3 linked regions of the Crateriforma spongiae genome follow. The protein of the gene in region 1 binds, or shares a complex with, the protein of each later gene. Links are inferred from orthologs where the notes say so. Each region holds a gene or a part of one and is shown in the gene's direction. Other genes may lie near its edges.

Region 1 (7,191 bases):
CACTACCGACGGTACGGCCGCCTTCGCGAATCGCGAAGCGAACACCGTCGTCCATGGCGATCGGCTTGTGCAATTCGACGGTGACCTTGACGTTGTCGCCGGGCATGCACATTTCGGCGTCGACCAAGTTGGCCGTTCCGGTGACATCGGTCGTACGGAAGTAGAACTGCGGGCGGTAACCGCTGAAGAACGGGGTGTGACGTCCACCTTCGTCCTTGCTCAGGCAGTAAACTTCCGCTTCAAACTTCATGTGCGGCGTGATGCTGCCCGGCTTGGCCAAGACCTGACCACGCTGGATTTCTTCACGCTTCACACCACGCAGCAGGCATCCGACGTTGTCGCCGGCGCGGCCTTCTTCCATTTCCTTGCGGAACATCTCGACGCCGGTGCAGGTCGTCTTGGTGGGTTCATCGGTCAGACCGATGATGCTGACTTCTTCGCCCACCTTGATGACGCCACGTTCGATCCGGCCGGTAGCAACCGTACCACGACCTTCGATCGAGAAGACGTCTTCGATGGCCATCAGGAACGGCTTGTCTTCTTCACGAGCCGGTTCCGGGATGAATTCATCCAGGGCGTCCATCAATTCGCTGATGCACTTGCTGGCTTCCGGATCGTCGGGCTTGTTGTAAGCCGGCAGAGCCGAACCACGCACGACCGGGACATCGTCGCCGGGGAACTTGTACTTGGTCAGCAATTCGCGGACTTCCAGCTCGACCAGTTCCAACAACTCTTCGTCGTCGACCAAGTCGCACTTGTTCAAGAACACCACGATGTAGGGCACGTCGACCTGACGGGCCAACAGCACGTGTTCCTTGGTTTGCGGCATCGGGCCGTCGGCGGCCGACACGACCAGGATGGCACCGTCCATTTGGGCGGCACCGGTGATCATGTTCTTGACGAAGTCGGCGTGGCCGGGGCAGTCAATGTGAGCGTAGTGACGCTTGTCGGTCTCGTATTCGACGTGAGCAACCGCGATGGTCACCGTCTTGGTCGCGTCACGAACGGTACCGCCCTTGGCGATATCCGAATAGCCTTTCGCTTCGGCCAAGCCCTTGGCGGCTTGGACGGCGAGAATGGCGCCAGTCGTCGTCGTTTTACCGTGGTCAATGTGGCCAATCGTCCCAACGTTAACGTGGGGTTTGGTCCTTTCGAATTTGTCCTTAGCCATTCTGGTTCACCTGCGATCACGATCGTTCACACCACTATCACCGCCGAGATACGCTCAGTGGTAATCCTCCCGAATGCTGTCCGTGTTCACACCCACGGGGTCGTCAGCAAACGTTCGGCCGTGCGAGACCGCTTAATTCTGTCTATCTCTGTCGAAACGAAACAAAACGTACATCCGGCGACGGCGTGTCGACAGCGGCACCGGCCTATTCAAAGCCAGCTCCGCCGTGACCCGGTCGGTCACCATCAAGAGCTGCTGATGGGATTTGAACCCATGACCTCATCCTTACCAAGGAGGCGCTCTACCCCTGAGCTACAGCAGCATGTTTCGGCGTTCGATGCACCGCCGCTCGCGCGACTCCGCCAATCCTTCGCCCAGACAACCGGACCGAGCAAATAACCTCGGACGTCCGGTGGGCAAATCGGCGGAACCGATCGATCGAAATACACCTGGGCCAAAGCGGGTGAAGGGAATCGAACCCTCGTATTCAGCTTGGAAGGCTGCTGCACTACCATTGTGCTACACCCGCGATTTGCAACCACAAGCCGGACAACCGGCCAGGGCCACTTGCCCCCGTCGCTGGGCATCAACCGGCATCGAAAGAATCGACACGACAGACGACGCAATCACCGACGGGCTCATTCAGTGGGGGCTGCAGGATTCGAACCTGCGTAGGCATAGCCAACGGATTTACAGTCCGTCTCCTTTAACCACTCGGACAAACCCCCAAATTGTTCAAATCGAATTGATGGTTTCTTCTCGGTTACTACCCGTCTAATTCCATATGTTTTCGGTTCTAGTTTCCGACGTCTTTTTTTGGGTCTACAACCGGCCAGAGCCGAATCGCGTGGACGTTGCCGTCGCGCAAAGGCCGGGCCAGCGGCCACCAGCGTCTGTCGTTGTTGTAGAGCCAGCGGAGGGATTCGAACCCACGACCGGCTGATTACAAATCAGCTGCTCTGCCAACTGAGCTACGCTGGCCTTGTAGAAAGGGCAGAGTGTAGCGATCCGGCCCGGGGCGACAAGACGGAATTGGCCCCTGTGACTTCAATTCCGGTTGGTTTTTTGGGCGAATATTTCAACCCCGGTTCTAGAACGACACTTTCAGACCGTCTTGGGCGATCATCAGTTCGCCATAAAACGTTTTTCGGATTTTCTCCGAGTCCACCGGATCGACGCTTTCGTCCAGCGGGTTGATGTGGGTCAACAGCAACCGTTGCGGACGAATCAACGCGGCCAGTTCGGCAATCCGGCTGGTCCAACTGTGTCCGGTTTTCTCAGCCCACTGGCGATGCGTGTCTCGAAAATAGCATTCGTGGACCATCAGATCCGGCACCGACGCCGCTGCTCCGACACCCGAATCCGCCGGCAGACCGCCCGCCATGTCGGAATCGCCACCGAACCAGGCGATGTCCTGTGGGTCAGTCAGCCCCGACGTGTCGGTGGCATAAACCAAACGCTTGGCCTGGCACGACGCGACCGCCGGCCAGTCCAGCCGATAGGCGACCGAACCGCCGGGATGCGGCTGGCGACGCCAAGATACCGTCGCACCGGCGGCGGAAAATTCGGGGGTTTCGTCGATCGGCACCCACTGAACGTCCAAAGGAGCGGGAAAAATCAAATCCGCGAACAAATGGGTCTGGATGGCGTCCAGCTTGGCCGCCTCACCGAAAACACGCACCTGATCCACCGGCCGTCCGGCGACGGAACGACAATGCAAAACATCCAGCAAGAAAGTCAGACCGGCGATGTGGTCCAAATGGGCGTGGCTGATCAAGATGTCCAGATGATCCGTCTCGATCAATTCGGTCAGCCGAAACAGGCCCGTGCCGGCATCCAATACCAATCCACACTGGGGCACGCAGTAACAAGACGTATGCCGGGACCGGTTGGGGTGATACCCGGCGGTCCCCAGACAGTGAAAATCCATCGGCTTATCAGTCGCCCCAGCGAAATACCTAAATTGCAACACCGCCACGACGGCCCGGCCGAACACGACCGACCAGTCTAGCATGCCCCGGGGCCGGTTCGACCTGACGCCGGCCCGACGAGCTCTCATTCACGGTAGTCGCTGGCCGACGCCGGGGCGAAGCCCGATTTGCAGCAGCATTTTTGAAAATGCTTTGCTAAAGTGGCTGACTTGTCGATTCCCAACGATCCGTCCGAGTGTCCATGGCCACAGCGAGTCCGAATTTGTCTTCGACGCCCCGAACGCCTGACGCGTCCGTCGATCCGCCCAGCATGCCGCGAAAACGAGGCGTCCCGGAAGGCCTTTGGCTGAAGTGCCCGGGGTGCGGAGGATCAATCTACAAAAAGGAAATCCAGCAACGGCAGAACGTCTGCCCGAAGTGCGAACACCATTTCTATGTGTCCGCCAGCGAGCGGATCGAACAAGTGCTTGACGAAGGCACGTTCGAGCCGATGAACGACCAAGTTCGATCGGTCGACCCGCTGGAATTTGCCGACCGCCGCCCCTATTCCGACCGACTGGTCAGCGAACAGAAACGAACCGGGCTGTCCGATGCGGTGGTCACCGGCACGGGCATGGTCCGGGCACGTCGCGTCGCGTTTGCCGTCACCGACAGCGCATTCATCATGGGCAGCATGGGTAGTGCGGTTGGCGAGCGATTGGCCCGCCTGGTCGAACACGCCACCGCCCACAATCTGCCCCTGATCATCGTCAGCGGTTCCGGCGGTGGTGCGCGAATGCACGAAGGCATCCTGTCACTGATGCAGATGGCCAAGGTCACCGCGGCGCTGGCCAAGTACGACGAAGCCGGCGGCCTGTTCATCAGTGTCCTGACAAACCCGACGATGGGCGGTGTGGCGGCCAGCTTTGCGTCGTTGGGCGATTTGGTATTCGCCGAACCCAAAGCGTTGATCGGATTTGCCGGGCCGCGAACGATCAAAGCGACCATCGGGATCGAACTTCCTCCGGGATTTCAGACCAGCGAATTTCTGCTGGAACACGGCTACATCGACCGCATCGTCGAACGAAAGAACCTGAAAACGGAAATCGCGCGGGCGATCGACTACTGCGGCAAGTAGGCTGGCCGCGACTGATAGATCCGAATCCATTCTTGGCACCAGAATCAACGCTATGGGTCTGTTTGATTCCATCCGGAACGCTTTCGGTTCCTCTCAAAAGCACCAGGTCATCGACGTCGACACCCGCTATGAGCGGATGCGGACGAGTGCCGTGGGCACCATGAGTTCCTTCTACGTCGCCAAGGACCACAAGACGGATCGGATGGTCGGCGTCAAATTGCTGGATGTCGAGAAACACGACCAGTTTGAAGCACGGTTCAAAGGGCTCAAGAAGCCGGGCGAAGCGGAAATCGCCCTTTCGATGCATCATCCCAAGATCGTCGAAACCTACGAAGCCGGGGTCACGCCCAAGGGGCAACCGGTGATCATCATGGAGTACATCGAGGGGCCGAGCCTGCAACAAATCATCGTCAAAAAGCAGCGACACCTGATTGCCGGCATCGAAACGACGTTGATTCGCGACATGGCCGAATCGCTGAAATACGTCCACGACCAGGGATACATCCACCGAGACATCTGTCCACGGAATTACATTTGCTTGCCCGACATGAGCGGACTGAAGCTGATCGATTTTGGTTTGACGGTCCCCGCAACGCCGCCGTTCATGGCACCGGGAAACCGGACCGGGACGCCGTTGTACATGTCGCCCGAAATTGTGCGGCGTCGGCCGACGGATAAACGGGTCGACATCTTTTCGCTGGGCGTCACGTGTTACTGCCTGTGCACGATGCAGCACCCCTGGCAGGGCGAAGTCGTCACCGGCAAAGCGGCGTTGCAGCACGACACCACCGAACCCACGCCGATCCTGGAACGTGCCCCCGACCTAGACCCCAAACTGGCACGTCTGATCATGCACGCCTTGCAACCCAGCGTCGAAAAGCGGGTCCAATCGATCGACCAATTCTTGGCCACCCTTCGCACCATCGCGGCCTGAACCTTCCAACGAACAACGCTGACGCCGCGTTTCTCAAAAGGGGCCACCCAATTTATTTGCCTTTCCGGCCTCCGATGCGTACGATCGGTTGACTCGACTGACAAACAGGGAATGGATTGATGCCTCGAAAACCACGCTACGAAGTCGCGGATCCTGCCCAGGTACAAGTCTTTCACGCGGTACAACGCTGCGTCCGCCGGGCGTTTTTGTGCGGTGAAGACCCGCTGACTGGCCAATCCTTCGAACACCGGCGGCGGTGGATTCGGGATCGTTTGGAGTTCTTGGCCGGAATCTTCGGTATCGATTGCTTGACCTATTCGGTCATGAGCAACCATTTGCATTTGGTGCTTCGCAGCCGTCCGGACGTTGTCGCTGCGTGGAGCGACCAGGAAGTGGCCGATCGATGGCTGCGACTGTTCCCCATTCGCCGGCGTCCGGATGGTTCAGCCGAACCGCCGACGGAGGCGGACATCGCGGCGCTGGTGAATCAAACGGAAGTCTTGGCCGAACGTCGAAGACGACTGTCCGATGTCAGTTGGTGGATGCGGTGCATTGCCGAGTTCATCGCCAGACGCGCCAACCGCGAAGATGAATGCACGGGCCGGTTTTGGGAGGGGCGGTACCGGCTGCAAAGTCTGCTGGACGAAGCGAGCCTGCTGGCTTGTGCGGCCTATGTGGATTTGAATCCGGTGCGTGCAGCGATTGCCGAAACACCCGAAACGAGCCCTTACACCGGAGCGAAAGACCGCATCGATGACCTGCCCCGGCAACCGAGTCGATTGCGGCCAAGCATGCACGAGTGGGAGCGAAGTCGCCGCCGCCGACACAGTGGATGGATGAGCCCGGTGGAGATCAACGAGGCGAAAGATCCGGTCGGCCCCTGTATTGAGAATTCGGGACGGCGGGCAAGTTCGAAAGGTTTCTTAGGGATTTCACTGGTTCGATACTTGGAGTTGCTCGACTGGACCGGTCGGCAACTTCGGTCAGATAAGCCGGGAGCGATTCCAAAACACTTGGCTCCGATTCTGTCACGCATCGGAGTCGACACTCGGGGTTGGTGTGATGTGGTTCGCCGCTTTGGCCGCGTCTTCAAGCGTGCGGCGGGGACGCCGGAAAGTCTCGCACGCGAAGCAGTGCGGTGCGGACAGCACTGGTTGTGCGCCCCGGATAACCCACTGGGGCTCTGTTCCGACTAGCGGCACGGCGACGCCCGCTCTCCGCGGAGCAGCTAGCGCACTCGGATTCCGCTCTCCATGTAGGCAGCGAAAGGTGAGACTGCGCAACCGATCCGCTTCTAAACCGCCGCACCGGCTCATCCCTTTACTGTAGGTGCGAAAAATCCGGCGTCCCGGTCGAGCATCCCCTCCAGCCAACTGCTTCCGCGACGCCGCCCGCAGCCTCTTTCAGCCCCACTACCGAAAAACGCCACGCAATGGCAGCCACAGCATGACTATGCTTCGTTCAATTAATGGGTGGCCCTTATTATGCTATTAGCGCGAAAAGTCCGGCGTCCCGGTCGCCCATCCCCTCCAGCCAACCGCTCCCCCGACGCCACCCGCAGCTCCTTAGCCCCCCTACCGAAAAACGCCTCACAATGGCAGAGCAGCATGAACGTGCTTCGTAAATTTAATGGGTGGCCCCTATTAAGACTATTAAGACTGCTGCACCGGCCGGGGGATAGATGCCGCGACAACTGGTCTGTTCGGCAAAAACGGCCCGCGACCGTTTCAAGCTAGGCAAGCTTGGCTTTTCGGGTTGAATTCGTTGACACGAAAATTTCGCCGTAATTATACTCCCTGTGGATGCACGGCCCCCGCAGCAATTGCGTGGCGGGCCGCCGATCAGTCTTTTCTGCCCCCACCGCCAATTCTTTGCTCGGAACCCATTCCTCATGAATCTTCTCGGGAAGGCGCTGACGTTCGCCGTGTTTGCCTTGAGCATTGTGTTCATGGTCGTCGGGCTTGCCGTCAACGCATCACACCGCAACTGGCGCGACGTCGTGCTGGGCCCTGGCGGCTTGAAACAGCAAATCGAAACC
Region 2 (7,174 bases), on another replicon or contig:
GCGCAGACGCGCGAACCGTGAAACAATGTCCGTCGCCGTGTAGCCTTCGGGGTGACCGACGTGCAGACCGTCGCCGCTGGGATAGGGGAACATGTCCAGCACGTAGCGTTTGGTCCCGCCGGGCAAACGTGGCGTGGCGAACGTGCGATGGGTCTGCCAGTATTCTTGCCAGCGGGGTTCGATTTCGGCGGGGTTGTAACGCGGCATCGGTATCGCAGTCGAGTCGTCGGGAAAGAGGGGATCACGGCGGAGCGCCAGCATCGCCGCCATCGCCCGGGACAAAGGATTCGGCGGGCTGGGCAACGCCAGGGCATCGCGAGGCGGGATTCTAGGACAACGTCGTGGAAGCTTCCATGACCGGGCAATCGCCGACGGGGGACCTACGTGTCACCGCAATCGACGTTGACAGCGGTCCGCGGCGGCTGTTATCCCGCGATTGACGACCGGATCCGTCCCCCTTTCAGCGATCCCTTTGTGGCCAAATCGGCGAACCTGCCGGAGACATGTTCACACAGGCGGTCGTGCTGTTGACCGACGTTTGTGACCGCCCGCCGGATGTGAAGGTTCGGCAGCGACGGATCCCCCCACCGACCAACCAGGCTTCATCGCCAGCGTTCTTTTTGCGGGAAAAGGACGCCATCCGTGCCTGTCAAAGGTTTCGCAGCCGCGTGACCTTTGGTGTACGGACGTGTCAGGATCACCGCGCGACGATTACTGGGTCAATCGTCTCGACAATGACCTGCGGCGATGAAGTCACGACGCACCGGGGTGCGCTACGACGTGCCCCGGTGCGGGGATACAATCGCCAGCATGCCGACCAACGATCCCCAGCGCGAAGCCGCGACTGACGACGCAGCGTCTGACGAACAAGTCAACGCCGATGCAGCCACCGACGTCGAAAACGGAACCGACCAAGATCCCGCTTCGCCGGGTGTCCAAGGTGATTCGGTGTCTGACCCCGCCGATGACGTCCTGCCAGGCGATGACACGGGTTTGGACGACGCTCCGCCGGTGACCGTCCAGGATGAACGACGGCGTCGACGCCGAAAGAAACAGTTGGCTGTGGCCGTCGCAGTGATCGCGGCGGTGATTGCTGTGGTCGTGTTCTGGGGCGGCGAATCGCTGGACGTGATGCCCGAGACGACTGAGGAAGTTCCCGCGGCCCAGCGATTTCACGCTCTGGTTGAACAGATTCGTGCCGATGAACTGCAGTCGATCCACGTGACCGAATATGAGGTCACCGACGCGATGTGCCAGCAATTGCGGGGCTTGGACAGTTTGCAACACGTGATCTTTGACCAAGGCAGCATTGGTGACGAAGGCTTGGCGGCGATCGCTTCGCTGCCCAAGCTGCAGCACGTCCGCTTGCGGTTGTCGCCGATCACCGACAAAGGCTTGGCGTCGCTGACCGAATGTTCCGATCTGTGGCTGATCAATCTGCCGCACAGCCGGGTGACGGCCGACGGCGTCGCTCAACTTGGCAAACTTCCGCGGTTAAGACAGCTGCGTTTGGGAACCGATCGAGCGGGCAATGACATTTGCCGCGCGATCGCCGGTTTGACTTCGCTGCGCGGCATTCATCTGATCGGCATCGGGGTGACCGACGAAGGCATGAAGTTGATGGCGGAAATGCCCTACCTAGAATCGCTGTATTTGGACGATTCCGCGGTGACCGATGTCGGATGGCAATGGTTGTTCGACACCAAGCCGCAATTACACGTGCACGTCGATCAGCAGCACCACGATCGCGACCCCCACGCCCATCGCCACGACTGATCGATGACCGGCCGTCGCGTCGAATCCCATTCGCACAGACTTGGATCGACGCGACCGAACCGTCATGATTGGCGGCATGAATGCGAAAGCCCCCCACGCCGATCGTTTGCGCTCGTTGCGTCAGTCCTTCGAAACGCACCAGATCGATGCGTTGTTGGTGACCGACGAGATCAACGTCGGCTATTTGTCCGGGTTCACCGGTGACAGTTCTTACCTGTTGGTCGGCACCGGCGAAGCGACGCTGTTGAGCGACCGGCGATACGAAACACAGATCGCCCAGGAGTGTCCCGATTTGGCCGCCGCGGTTCGGCCGCCCTCGCAATCAATGCCGGACTTGCTGGCGGAGGTTTTGGCCGGATCCTGTTACCGTCGCGTCGGCGTCGAATCATCCAGCGTCACGTTGGCCCAGTGGGACGCTTGGCAAGACCGATTGGCCGATGCCTCGCCGTCGATCCAGTGGGTGCCGACCGCGGGCGTGGTCGAAGCGTTGCGGCAAATCAAAGACGAATTCGAAATTGGTCGAATCCGCCAATCCATCGACATCGCCGAACGGGCGTACGTTTCGGTGACCAGCCGTTTGACGTCACGGATGACCGAACGCGAAGTCGCCCATGACTTGGAATCCGTGATGCGGACCTTGGGGGCATCGGGGGTCAGTTTTGAACCCATCGTCGGTGCCCAGCCCAGTGGTGCCCTGCCCCATTATCGGCCCGATGCGGTGCCGCTGGGCGATGCCCCGACGCTGTTGATCGACTGGGGGGCTTTTTATCAGGGCTATGCCAGCGATCTGACGCGGACGCTGCATCGTGACGCCGCCAGCGACGCGTTTCGTCGCGCCTACGATGTGGTCCTGGCGGCTCAATTGGCGGCCATCGAACGCATTGGCAACGGCGTCGCGGCCAGCGACGTCGATGCGGCTGCCCGCAATGTGATCGAAGCGGCGGGGATGGGCGACGCGTTCAAGCATGGGCTGGGGCACGGAATCGGGCTGCAGATCCACGAATCCCCCCGGATGGCGTCGGTCAGCCCGCAGGTGTTGTCCAGCGGGATGGTCGTCACGGTCGAACCCGGTGTCTATTTCGAAGGCGAATTCGGCATCCGAATCGAAGATGACGTCTTGGTGACTGATTCCGGGTGCGAAGTGCTAACGCGACTGCCCAAGGGCCTCGATGATTGTCGGCTGATTCTGTAAAGTCTGCGATCTGATCTTTTGGGGCCACAGCGCCGATACTGTTTCGCCACCGGAGCCCAAAGGGGCTGGGGCGGCCCGGTCGGGGCACCCACCACGAAGCCTCGCGCTGCTGAAAATCATCCGTGGCTTTTCCCGTCACCTCCGCGATAGAACGATAAAGAATGAGCAAGGGAGAAAAGTCAAACACCGGCGTGTTTGACATCGATCGCATCCGTCAAATCGTCCAGTTGATGGAACAGCACGAGCTTGGCGAAGTCGATCTTCAGCAAGGCGACGAAAAAATCAAACTGTGCCGTGGGGTTGCCCCGGCTGCCGTGCCCGTTGCTGCACCGGCACCGGTCGCGGCTGCACCGGTCGCGGCTGCACCGGCCGCGGCGCCTGCCGATGCATCGGCCGACACGTCGGGCACGATCACGATCAACGCGCCGATGGTGGGTACTTTCTATTCACGCCCCAATCCCGAATCGGAAGCGTTCGTCAAAGTCGGCACGGTGGTCAGCCCCGATACGGTGTGTTGCATTGTCGAAGCGATGAAGGTCTTCAACGAAATCCCCGCCGAATGCAGCGGCAAGATCGTCGAAGTGTTGGCCCAAGACCAACAAGCCGTCGACTTTGGCAAACCGTTGTTCCGTGTCCAGCCGCTGGACGGTTGAAGCAAAACCTGACGTTCTATGTTTAAGAAAATTTTGGTCGCCAACCGCGGCGAAATCGCGCTGCGCGTGATCCGCGCTTGTCGTGAAATGGGCATCACCAGTGTCGCCGTCTTCAGCGAAGCCGACCGTGATTCGATGCACGTCCAATTGGCCGACGAAGCGTACTGTGTCGGTACCGCTCGCAGTGCCGACAGCTATCTGCGGATCGATCAAATCATCGCGGCTGCAGAAGTTTCCGATGCCGACGCGGTCCACCCGGGCTACGGCTTTCTGTCGGAAAACGCCCACTTCAACGAAGTCTGTCGTGAAAGCGGATTCGAGTTCATCGGCCCCAGTGCCGATGCGATGCGCAAACTGGGTGACAAAAACACCGCCCGGTCAATCGCCATCGCCAATGAAGTCCCCGTCGTTCCGGGCAGCGACGGGTTGATCGAATCGGACGACGTGGCACGACAGACCGCGGCGGAAATCGGCTATCCCGTATTGATCAAAGCAACCGCCGGTGGTGGCGGCAAAGGGATGCGGATCGCCGAAAGCGAAGACGTTTTGGCCAGTGCATTGAAAGCCGCCCGGAACGAAGCTGCTGCGGCGTTCGGCAACGGTGGGGTCTACCTGGAAAAGTTCATCGATCGCCCACGCCACATCGAAGTCCAAGTCATCGCCGACACCCACGGCAACGTTTGCCACTTGTTCGAACGTGATTGCAGCGTTCAGCGTCGGCACCAAAAGCTGATCGAAGAAGCACCTTGCAGCACGCTGACGCCCGAGCGACGCGACGCAATTTGCCAAGCGGCGGTGCGGATGATTCGCGGTGCCGATTATGCCAACGCGGGAACCGTTGAATTCATCGTTGACCAAAACAACGATTTCTATTTCATCGAAGTCAACGCTCGGATCCAAGTCGAACACCCGGTCAGCGAACTGGTCGCCGGCGTGGACTTGATCAAAGAACAGATCCGCGTGGCCGCTGGCCAACCGCTGTCATTCAAGCAAGAGGATCTGGTCTGCACCGGGACGGCGATCGAATGTCGCATCAATGCGGAGAATCCGGATCGCAATTTCCAGCCTTCACCCGGCCGAATTGAATCGATGTTTGCCCCCGGCGGAATGGGCGTCCGTTTCGATTCGCACGTCTACGCGGGCTACACCGTGCCGCCACACTACGATTCGATGATCGGCAAGCTGATCGTGCACCGCCCGACGCGTGAAGAAGCGATCGCCACGATGCGGCGTGCTTTGGCGGAACTGCAGATCAAGGGCATTTCCACCACGGCGTCCTTCCATGATGTCGTGCTGGGGCACCCCGAGTTTGTGGCTGCGACCATCGATACGAAGTGGGTCGATCGCGAATTCCAAAAGCCCTGATCAATCGGTCGTGGTTCGATCGATTTAAAATCGCTCGGTCGACGCTTCGGTGTCGGCCGAATCGGATCCAGCGGCGTCCAACGCCGCGATCCATTCTTGCGGTTGGTCACCGAAGTCTTTGCCGGTGGCGTCACGCAGCGAGTTGACTGCCAAACGCTGGGTCGACGGGTCGCTGTCATTCAATGCGATGCGTAGCGCGTCCACGGCGACCGGAGATTGAAATCGTCCGAGTGCGGCGATCGCGGAATTGCGGACATCATCATCGGGGTCGGCGTTGACCGTGGTGGCCAACAGCCGCGCCGCTTCCTCGTCACCCCGTTTACCCAGCCCACGACAAGCTTCCATTCGGACTTTGAAGTCGTCGTCATCCAGGCCCTTGCGCAACAGGTCCAATCCGTTGGCTTCGTCGGCACGGCCCGCGGCGACGACGGCCAACCGCCGCATTTCCGCGCTGGGGTCGTGTTCGTAAATCTTGTCCAGTTCACTTAGCCAATACTGTTGGCGATCGGCGGTCATCCGGGCAATGCCACCAGCGACGTCCTGCAGTTCTTGGTGTCTTTCAAAGTCGGTGATGCCCAACTGACGGTCGTCGCGCCATTCCTTCATCACAAAGTACGGATTGACCTTTTTCAACGCGTACAGCGGTCCGTCGTGACAACCCGGTGCGATCGTCATGATCGTGCCAAGCAGAACGGCGGATCGTATCGCGAAACCGAGGCGAATGGCCTTAGCAGGACGACTCGGTTCGATTCGGCTGCGGATCATGCGTGAATCAAGGCTCGTGAAGGAACGCGTTAGGGAAGGTCCGTCGCCAAGGCAACGCGACCGTTTTGCGATGTAGCAAACCACGATGGCTGCCTCCAAGGGCAGTTTATCGGCAACTGTGAAACTGCCAGTTTCCGCAACCGCCGTGATAGGCACCGAATGCGGGCCGGCGCAATCCCCCCCGCCCAATCGATCCATTCGGATCAGTTGGCCCCATCGGATTGTCTTCCCATGGTTTCTAAATGAACACACGCCCCATGTGCTAACAGTCAACGGCACAGTTTCGATAGAGCCGAACGAAACGCGATCTGGGTATCGCGTCGACGAACCAATGCGACTTGGCAGAGTTGCGGTTTGTGACGACGTCATCCCGTTGCGATGCGATGCTTCGGCACAAGCAAACTGATGGGGGCATCATGGCACTTTCCATTCACTCGAACCGTTGGACGACTTTTGCGCTGTTGATTGCGTCGGCTTGGATTGCATCCATCGCCCAGGCGCCCAGGGCACAATCCATCCACGATTCCATCGCTTCGCGCACGTCCAACGTCCGTGTCGATCCCGTTGGGACGGACTTGCCCGAGTCGATCACAACCGAGTCACACTCGTTCCAACGCGATCCAACATCCGACAGCGTGAATACCCAGGATCGGATCACGATTCATGTGGGAACGTCCACATCGATGACCGGGCCATGCGCTGATTTAGGCAATTCCGTTTTGGACGGCATTCGGGCCTCCTTCCATCAGGCGAACGCCGAAGGCAAGCGGTATCGATTTCAAATCACGGCGATGGACGATGCCTATGATCCTGCTAAAACGGCGTCGAACACGAAACGGTTGCTGGCCGATCCGACAATCTTGGCGGTGATCGGCAACGTCGGAACTCCGACCGGCGTGGTTGCCGCGACGATGTGTTGCCACACAGACACGTTGTTTTTCGCACCGATCTCAGGCGCGCAGATCCTGCGAACCGAAGGGACGCAGACGCTTCAGCATTTTCGCGGCAGCTATGAAGACGAAGTGTTGGCGTCGATCAACGCGATCCTTCGCTGCAGCGACATTCCAGCCGACCAGATCGGCTTTTTCTGCCTGCGGGACGGACTCGGGATGGCAGGATTCAAGGCCGCTTGTCGGGTATTGGAGCAGCACGGTGGTATTCCCGCGCATCGCATACCGGTCGGGTTGTACGCCAGAGATTCGCTGGCCATTCAAAACGGTTTGGCGGACCTGCTGAATCACCAGCGACCGCCAAAAGCAATCATCGTCGGCGCGTCCACCGACGCGACGAAAGAGTTTGTGTCCCATGCACGACGCCATGGCTATCGCGGCTGGATCATCTGTATCAGTTTCGTCCAAACGGATTCACTGGCACGTGTCATCGCCGTCGACGATCGGCGAGTGATCGCGACTCAAGTGGTCCC
Region 3 (7,442 bases), on another replicon or contig:
CGGGGGGACGCGAAAATGGAAACCGTGGCCCGTCGCACCGCCGGTCATCGATCGACATCGGCACAGACAGACGCGGTATCGAATCTATCGGCCGACAAAGGCCGCCGGAGGGGCGGTTGCCAGCGGAACGATTCGATTTTCCAATATCGTCAAATTCGTCACAAATTTTCTCAACAGAATAACGATTCATGAAAAGCTGCGTCCTCGCCTATTCCGGCGGCCTCGACACTTCGGTCATTCTCGGTTGGTTGCAAGACCAGGGCTATGAAGTGCATGCGGTCTATGTCGACCTGGGCCAACCCTGCGAGGACCGCGACGCGATCATGCAGAAGGCTCGCGATTGTGGTGCGAAATCTTCGCGGCTGATCGACGTTCGCGAAGAACTGTGCCGCGACTTTGCTTTCCCCGTGCTGGCATGGCAGGCCAAGTACGAACAAATCTATCTGCTGGGCACTTCCATCGCCCGTCCGCTGATCAGCAAAGTCTGTTTGGAAGTCGCTCGCGAAGTCGGAGCGACGGCGTTTGCCCACGGTGCCACCGGCAAGGGCAATGACCAATGTCGGTTCCAATTGGCTGCCGAAGCATTGGACCCGAAGGTCAAGATCATCGCGCCGTGGCGGATCGAGGAGTTCCGTGAACTGTTCCCCGGACGTACCGAATTGATCGACTACTGTGACGCAAAGAAGATTCCCGTCAAAGCGTCCGCCGCAAAACCCTACAGCAGCGACGAAAACGTGCTGCACATCAGTTACGAAGCGGGCCAGTTGGAAGAATTGGATGTCAATGGTGTGGAGCTTGTCGATTTCGGCATGGGCGTCAGTCCACAAGACGCGCCGGATCAACCCGAGGAAGTCACGATCGGTTTCGAAGCCGGAGTCCCCACGACGCTCAACGGCAAACAAGTCAATGCACTGGAGATGGTCGAGTCGCTGAATACGATCGCCGGTCGCAACGGGGTCGGGCGGATCGACATGGTGGAAAACCGATTCGTCGGGATGAAGAGTCGCGGCGTCTATGAATCGCCCGGCATGACCGTGTTGTACGACGCTTTGATGTATGTCGAACAGCTGACGATGGACCGCGATTTGATGCACCTGCGTGATCGCATGGCGCCCGAAGTCGCCGAAATGGTTTACTACGGTTTTTGGTACACACAAAAGATGGACGCATTGTTTGCGTTCATCCGTGACGCCCAAAAACACACGACCGGCGAAGTCACGTTGCAGTTGTACAAGGGCAACATCATGGTGGCGTCGCGAACCAGTCCCAACAGCTTGTACGACGCGGAAATCGCAACCATGGAAGGTGGCGGATCTTACAACCAAGACGACGCCGAAGGGTTCTTGAACATTCAAGGACTGCCCAGTCGCGTTCAAGGCACGGTGACACCGCGAAAGTATTGATCGTGTTCGTGTGCGACGGGGAACCCGGGCAACGGACCGGGGGCCTCGGTGAACGCTTCGTCGTTTTTTGATCGGGAAAAGTTTGTGCGCGTACTGCATGTCATCACGCGAATGATCATCGGCGGCGCGCAAGAAAACACGTTGCTGAACTGTTTGGACTTGGTCCAACTGTATGGAGATGACGTGTTGCTGGCGACTGGACCCGCGCTGGGCCCCGAAGGTGATTTGATCAGTCAGGGGCGAACGGGCGATTTGCCGGTGCGGATGATTGATTCGCTGCGACGAAACATTCATCCGTTGCGTGACGCCACCGCGGCCCGCCAATTGCGGCAAGTGATTCGGCAATACAAACCGGATGTCGTTCACACCCACAGTGCCAAGGGCGGCATGCTGGGACGATGGGCGGGATGGGCGGAAAAGGTGCCGGCCGTTGTGCACACCGTTCACGGTGCGCCGTTTCACCCATATCAGCCTGCCGCATCGCGACGATTCTTCGCTGCGTGTGAACGTTGGGCGGCGAAGCGTTGCCACCGGTTGATCTCGGTGGCCGATGCGATGACCGATTTGATGGTCGACGCGTCCGTCGCGCCGCGTGAAAAGTTCATCACCATTCACAGCGGAATGGATGTGCAGCCGTTTTACGACGCTGATCAGCATCGAACGGAAATGCGGCGTCATTACGGCTTTGTCGACGACGACATTGTCATCGGCAAGATCGCTCGACTGTTTCATTTGAAGGGCCACGCCGACCTGATCGAATCGGCCAAAGATGTCGTCGCCGCCAATGCACGGGTGAAATTCTTGTTGGTCGGAGATGGCATTTTGAAAGATTCCCTTCAGCGTCGCGTGGACGAACTCGGGCTGGCGAAGCACTTTGTGTTCGCCGGGTTGGTCCCACCGACCGAGGTCCCGCGCCAGCTGAGCGCGATGGATGGCCTGGCACACACGTCGTACCGCGAAGGTCTGGCTCGTGCGTTGCCTCAAGCGTTGATCGCCGGCCGCCCGGTGGTTTCCTACGACGTCGATGGGGCCCGCGAAGTTTGCATCAGTGGCGAAACTGGATTCCTGGTTCCCCCCGGCGATGTCGAAGCACTGACCCGCGCATTGGTCGAACTGGCCGCCGACCCGCAGCAGCGTCAAACGATGGGGGATGCCGGACGACGCCGTTTCACCGAACAGTTCAAGCACGAAACCATGACCCGGCGGATCCGCGACGTGTACCAAGAATTGTTGGCCGAATCGGGTGTCCAGACCGGTTCCTGAAAGGGCAGGGCGGTGCGGAATCGACCAGGCGTTTGGGGGCCAGCATCGCCCGATCCCCAGTGTCCCCGCCACCGGCAAGGTTTCCCAGACGGTCAGGGCTTCTGCTGCAGTCGACCCGGGTGCGGTTCGTGACGATTGAGGCCACCTTTCGGTCTACACCAATCTGCCGGTCGTCTACTATGATGAGAGCCCGCACGACTTATCTAACCCTCATCGGCCGCAAAGATTACGAATGTCAAAAACTCGCGACTTCCTGGGCCCCTATCGCCTAGCACGACTGATCCGGGCGGGCAGTACCAGCGAAGTTTGGGAAGCCATCGAGGAGCATGACCACAAGCGGTATGCGTTGAAAATTTTGAAACGCAGCATGCGTGAGAACAAAGGCGAAATAGCTGCGCTAAAGCACGAGTTCACCGTCGCCAAAGATCTCAGCAGCGATCGCATCGTCAAGATGTACGAACACCGAGTCGAAAACGGGGTGCCGTTTTTGGTCATGGAATTGTTCAGCGAATTGAACATGAAGCAGGCTCTGCGACGCGGACCCGAATCTCTGGCGTTCATGCTGGACAAGATCATCATGCAGGCCGCCGAAGGCCTGTATTACATGCACACCAAGAATTGGATCCATCGCGATATCAAGCCGGACAATTATCTGGTCAGTCGCGAAGGCGTCACCAAGCTGATCGACTTCACGATCGCCGAGCAAAAGAAGTCCGGCATCGGCAAGTTGTTTCACCGCAGCGGCGGGACAGTGCAGGGCACTCGCAGCTACATGTCGCCGGAACAGATCCGCGGCAAGATCTGTGACGAACGCAGCGACGTCTATTCCTTCGGCTGTGTGTTGTACGAAGCGGCGACGGGAAAGCCGCCGTTCACCGGCCAGACGCCGAACGATTTGCTCAGCAAGCACCTCAACGCGTCCATCCCGAGTGCCGTCGCACAGAACAACAACGTGACCAAAGAGTTCGCGGAGTTGGTCAAGAAGATGATGGCCAAGAAACCCGATCAACGACCCGAATCCATGTGGGAGTTCTTGAAGATCTTTCGATCACTGCAGATCTTCAAGAAACGTCCCAAGCCACCTGAAATCAGCGTCTTTGACGACATGCCGGGAATCCGCGGCAGCGAAGACTTGTTGATCAAAGGCAAGCCAAAGAACGAAGGTGATGAAGAATGAGCGCCGGCCCCGGTTTGGAATTTGAACAAGAGATCAACGATCTGGAAGAACGGATTGCTTCGATCGAACGCGCCACCGATCGTACCGGTGCCGATGATGACCAGTTGCGTCAATTGCGATTGGAATTGGTCCATCGCTTGAAGGATGTCTACGGTTCGCTGGATGCATGGCAGACCGTCCAGATTGCACGGCACAAGAACCGCCCCTACACACGCGACTATTTGACCCTGGCGTTCGACGAGTTCGTCGAATTGCACGGCGACAAACACTTCGGTGATGATCGTGCGATGCTCAGCGGATTCGCGAAGCTGGACCGATTCAAGGTCATGGTCTTGGGACACCAAAAAGGCCGCACGTACAAAGAACGCGCCGCCTGCCATTTCGGATGCGCCCACCCCGAAGGCTATCGAAAAGCGATGGTCAAAATGCGGCTGGCCGAAAAGTACCGCTTGCCGCTGATCTGCTTTATCGACACGCCCGGCGCCTATCCCGGCGTCGGTGCCGAGGAGCGTGGGCAAGCTCAAGTGATTGCCGAAAGTATGTTCATGATGAGTCGGTTGAAAACGCCGGTCATCTGTATCGTCATCGGCGAAGGCGGCAGCGGCGGCGCCCTGGGGATCGGCGTCGGCGACCGTGTCGCCGTTTTGCAGCATGCTTACTACAGTGTGATCAGCCCCGAGGGTTGTGCGGGCATTTTGTGGAAGAGTCACGAACACGCGCCCAAAGCCGCCAACGCACTGCGGTTCACCAGCAGCGATTTGGTTCGCCTGGGCGTCGTCGATGACGTCATCGAAGAACCGCTTGGCGGTGCCCATCGTGACCATCACCAGATGGCGTCGCGGCTGAAGACTTATCTGTCTCGCAAGCTTTCGGAATTGGAATCCGTTCCGGTCGATCAGTTGATCGAACAGCGGTACGAGAAGTTCCGCGCGATGGGCATCTTTGATGAGATCGCGGCGACCGCTTGATGGTCTGCGTCGTCGACTTCATGGGCATGCATGATCGGCCGATCGATGGGCGATTGTTCCAAGACGTTGACGCTGATGCGGCCGCAAAACAGGGCGAATTTCAACCGCTCCGCAACGTCCGATAATGCCCCTTATGTTGTATTCGAGGTGCGGTTTTCCCCGTGTTTCAGGTGATTCGCTGTTCCGCGGGTTCGTCACAGTGGACCCACGGCGATGGATGCCCCGCTAACGTTGCCATGGTGGCACGCTGTTGTTCGATCCGCCGTAATTCCATCCGCCGTTTTGCGGCGCCGATGTGCCGCCGAAATTCGATCCGCCATACGCTGAACCGTTCGTTCCGTAGGCCGATCCGTTGCCGGTTTGGCCTTGGTTGTACGTCGAAGATGGCTGGGAATTTTGGTACCCGCGTTGTGCGTTTTGATACGTCTGCGATGCCGATTGGCGGACGTCTTGATACGCGTTTTCGGCTCGCCGATAGGCGTCTTGTGATTGGTCGATTTGGCGTCCCCAGGCATCGACTTGCTGGCGCGCCTGATCCAGGCCTTGCTGGATGAATTGGTTGATCGGCGTCGAATTGGATCGGCCACCGGACCATGATGATGCCGATGCGGGAATCGCCGGCACGCCGCCGGGCGCAGATCCTGAACCCGATGCGAATCCGGAATTCCAGTTTTGCGCCGCGGGATCGTTTTCCGCCGAGTTACCCGACCACGGTGCCGACCATGGTTGGGATGGACCGGGTTGTGCCTGTTGGAACTGCTGGTCGAATTTGTCCAAAACCGGCTGAACGATTTCGTGCAATTCCGGTGGGATGATTGCTTGACTCTTGTCCAGGACGCGAGCGATGTAGCGACCGCTGCGACTTGCGACAATAGACTCGCGCAGGCCCGGACCCAACAGAGTGACGGCGAATAGCGTGATCAGGGTGCAATACAACGCGCCCTTCAACAGGCCAAACATCGCACCAATTTGCCGGTCAAATTCTTTCAATCGCATGCGGTCGATCGTCCGGCTGATCATCCGGAACATCATCCAGATGACCAGCGACGTACCCACGTACAAAATCAGCATCGCAAGGAAGCGATTCCACGGCGGATCGGCTTTGATGGATTCGCTGAAAGGTTCGCGAAACTGGTACGCGACGATGTAGCTGACGACGATCGATGCGATCGAAGCCAGTTGCCACGCAAAGCCTTTGATCGCGCCGAACAACGTGGCTCCGACCAAGACGACCAGCATCAGGATGTCGTAATTGTCCATTCCGCGAACGAGTTTGGGAGCAGGGCGTTTTGCTAGCAAAAAATGAAACACGACTTCGTTGTTCCATGACGCCGCGACGTTGGCCTCTGCAAGCGACTTTCTTATACGCGATCGACCGGCGGCATCTGAAGACCAATCGCAGTGGCATTCGGCGGTGAATACTGGCTATGTAAGACGCGGGGAACTCCGCATGGCTGTTGTTGGTGACGGGGATCCAGCGATCGCCAAACTGACCGGCGTGTTGCCCGCGGCAAGGGCGACGCAATGATGCCCCGGTGCGACACCCCGCGGACCGCCCTGCTCCGTCGATTCGAACCTTCACCCCTGCATTGAAAACCGACGCGTCGTGGCCGATTTCAAAACCCACATCACCGGAAGCACGCTGGTCGGCGTCGGCTATGGGTATTGGGGAATGGCGTCCCAGGGGATGTCGCTGGAATCCGCGATCATCGCAGGCGGGTTGTGCAGCGTCAGTGGGATGCTGCCCGATCTGGACAGTGATTCGGGAATCCCTTTGCGTGAAACAAGTATGTTCGCCGCGGCGATTGTGCCTGTCCTGATGATCGAACGCTTTCGCGACATGGGGCTATCCAACGAAGCGATGGCGTTGGGGGCGATGCTGGTCTACGTGACGATCCGATTCATCCTGGTGGAGGTCTTCAAACGCTACACGGTCCACCGCGGAATGTGGCATAGCATTCCGGCGGCTTTGGTCGCGGGACTTTCGGCGTATCTAGCAATGCCCTGCGCCAGCGAAGGAATCCGTGTCTACAAATCGTTGGCCGTTTTCGTGGGCTTCATGGTGCACCTAATCCTGGACGAAATCTGGAGCATCGATTTCCGACTCGGGCACTTCCGACTGAAAAAGTCGTTTGGAACTGCGCTCAAATTCTTCGGCAACAACTGGCTCGCCAACGTGTCGGTGTACGCCAAGCTATTCTTGTTGGCCTATCTGGCATGGGGCGACTACGGGATTTTGGATCGTCTGCGTCAACGCAACCGCATGCAAGAAACCGGGGCGGCCTATGAAACCTACATTGCCGACCCACAGCAAGAGTTTCGGCAATGGGCCGATCGATTGCCGTGGCGATGATCCTGACGAGATTCGGGGAATCAATCTCGCTCCAAAATGAAAGTGACCGGCCCGTCATTGGTCAGCGCCACTTTCATGTCGGCCGCGAAGATGCCGGTCTCAGTCGGAACGCCCTGCCCGACCAAGCTGTGCACAAAATGCTGGTACAGTTCGTTCGCGATGGCGGGGTCGGCCGCGTCGGTAAATCCTGGGCGACGACCCTTTCGACAGTCCCCCAGCAAAGTGAACTGGCTGATCGCCAAAGCCGACCCGCCGATATCCAGAATCGATTGGTTCAT

What was found.
Region 2: the proteins of accD (region 1) and accB are in contact, whole or in part, in a solved structure (PDB 8UXZ), measured with the Escherichia coli proteins. The link is inferred for Crateriforma spongiae from one-to-one orthologs.
Region 3: the proteins of accD (region 1) and HFP54_RS04845 are in contact, whole or in part, in a solved structure (PDB 8UXZ), measured with the Escherichia coli proteins. The link is inferred for Crateriforma spongiae from one-to-one orthologs.

The regions. Positions count from the first base shown.
Region 1 is NZ_JAAXMS010000003.1:561,387-568,577, reverse strand. Bases 2,584-5,315 are described here. They hold accD (acetyl-CoA carboxylase, carboxyltransferase subunit beta), read left to right. Parts: upstream 2,584-3,412; coding sequence 3,413-4,219; downstream 4,220-5,315. Other genes in these bases: HFP54_RS10230 (hypothetical protein), read left to right, coding at 5,273-5,315; HFP54_RS10235 (serine/threonine protein kinase), read left to right, coding at 4,272-5,153; HFP54_RS10245 (MBL fold metallo-hydrolase), read right to left, coding at 2,584-3,101. In the rest of the region: tuf (elongation factor Tu), read right to left, coding at 1-1,171; more of HFP54_RS10245, read right to left, coding at 2,262-2,583; more of HFP54_RS10230, read left to right, coding at 5,316-6,349; HFP54_RS10225 (hypothetical protein), read left to right, coding at 7,045-7,191.
Region 2 is NZ_JAAXMS010000001.1:992,400-999,573, forward strand. The notes cover bases 2,161-4,875. They hold accB (acetyl-CoA carboxylase biotin carboxyl carrier protein), read left to right. Parts: upstream 2,161-3,129; coding sequence 3,130-3,621; downstream 3,622-4,875. Other genes in these bases: HFP54_RS03760 (M24 family metallopeptidase), read left to right, coding at 2,161-2,968; accC (acetyl-CoA carboxylase biotin carboxylase subunit), read left to right, coding at 3,640-4,875. In the rest of the region: leuS (leucine--tRNA ligase), read right to left, coding at 1-207; HFP54_RS03755 (leucine-rich repeat domain-containing protein), read left to right, coding at 811-1,776; more of HFP54_RS03760, read left to right, coding at 1,853-2,160; more of accC, read left to right, coding at 4,876-4,986; HFP54_RS03775 (HEAT repeat domain-containing protein), read right to left, coding at 5,011-5,661; HFP54_RS03780 (ABC transporter substrate-binding protein), read left to right, coding at 6,168-7,174. UniProt on the Escherichia coli protein: This protein is a component of the acetyl coenzyme A carboxylase complex; first, biotin carboxylase catalyzes the carboxylation of the carrier protein and then the transcarboxylase transfers the carboxyl group to form malonyl-CoA.
Region 3 is NZ_JAAXMS010000002.1:167,095-174,536, reverse strand. What follows is about bases 2,843-5,825. They hold HFP54_RS04845 (acetyl-CoA carboxylase carboxyltransferase subunit alpha), read left to right. Parts: upstream 2,843-3,839; coding sequence 3,840-4,811; downstream 4,812-5,825. Other genes in these bases: HFP54_RS04840 (CvpA family protein), read right to left, coding at 5,037-5,825; HFP54_RS04850 (serine/threonine-protein kinase), read left to right, coding at 2,899-3,843. Outside these bases: HFP54_RS04860 (argininosuccinate synthase), read left to right, coding at 189-1,403; HFP54_RS04855 (glycosyltransferase family 4 protein), read left to right, coding at 1,488-2,666; more of HFP54_RS04840, read right to left, coding at 5,826-6,071; HFP54_RS04835 (metal-dependent hydrolase), read left to right, coding at 6,418-7,164; dtd (D-aminoacyl-tRNA deacylase), read right to left, coding at 7,185-7,442. UniProt on the Escherichia coli protein: Component of the acetyl coenzyme A carboxylase (ACC) complex. First, biotin carboxylase catalyzes the carboxylation of biotin on its carrier protein (BCCP) and then the CO(2) group is transferred by the carboxyltransferase to acetyl-CoA to form malonyl-CoA.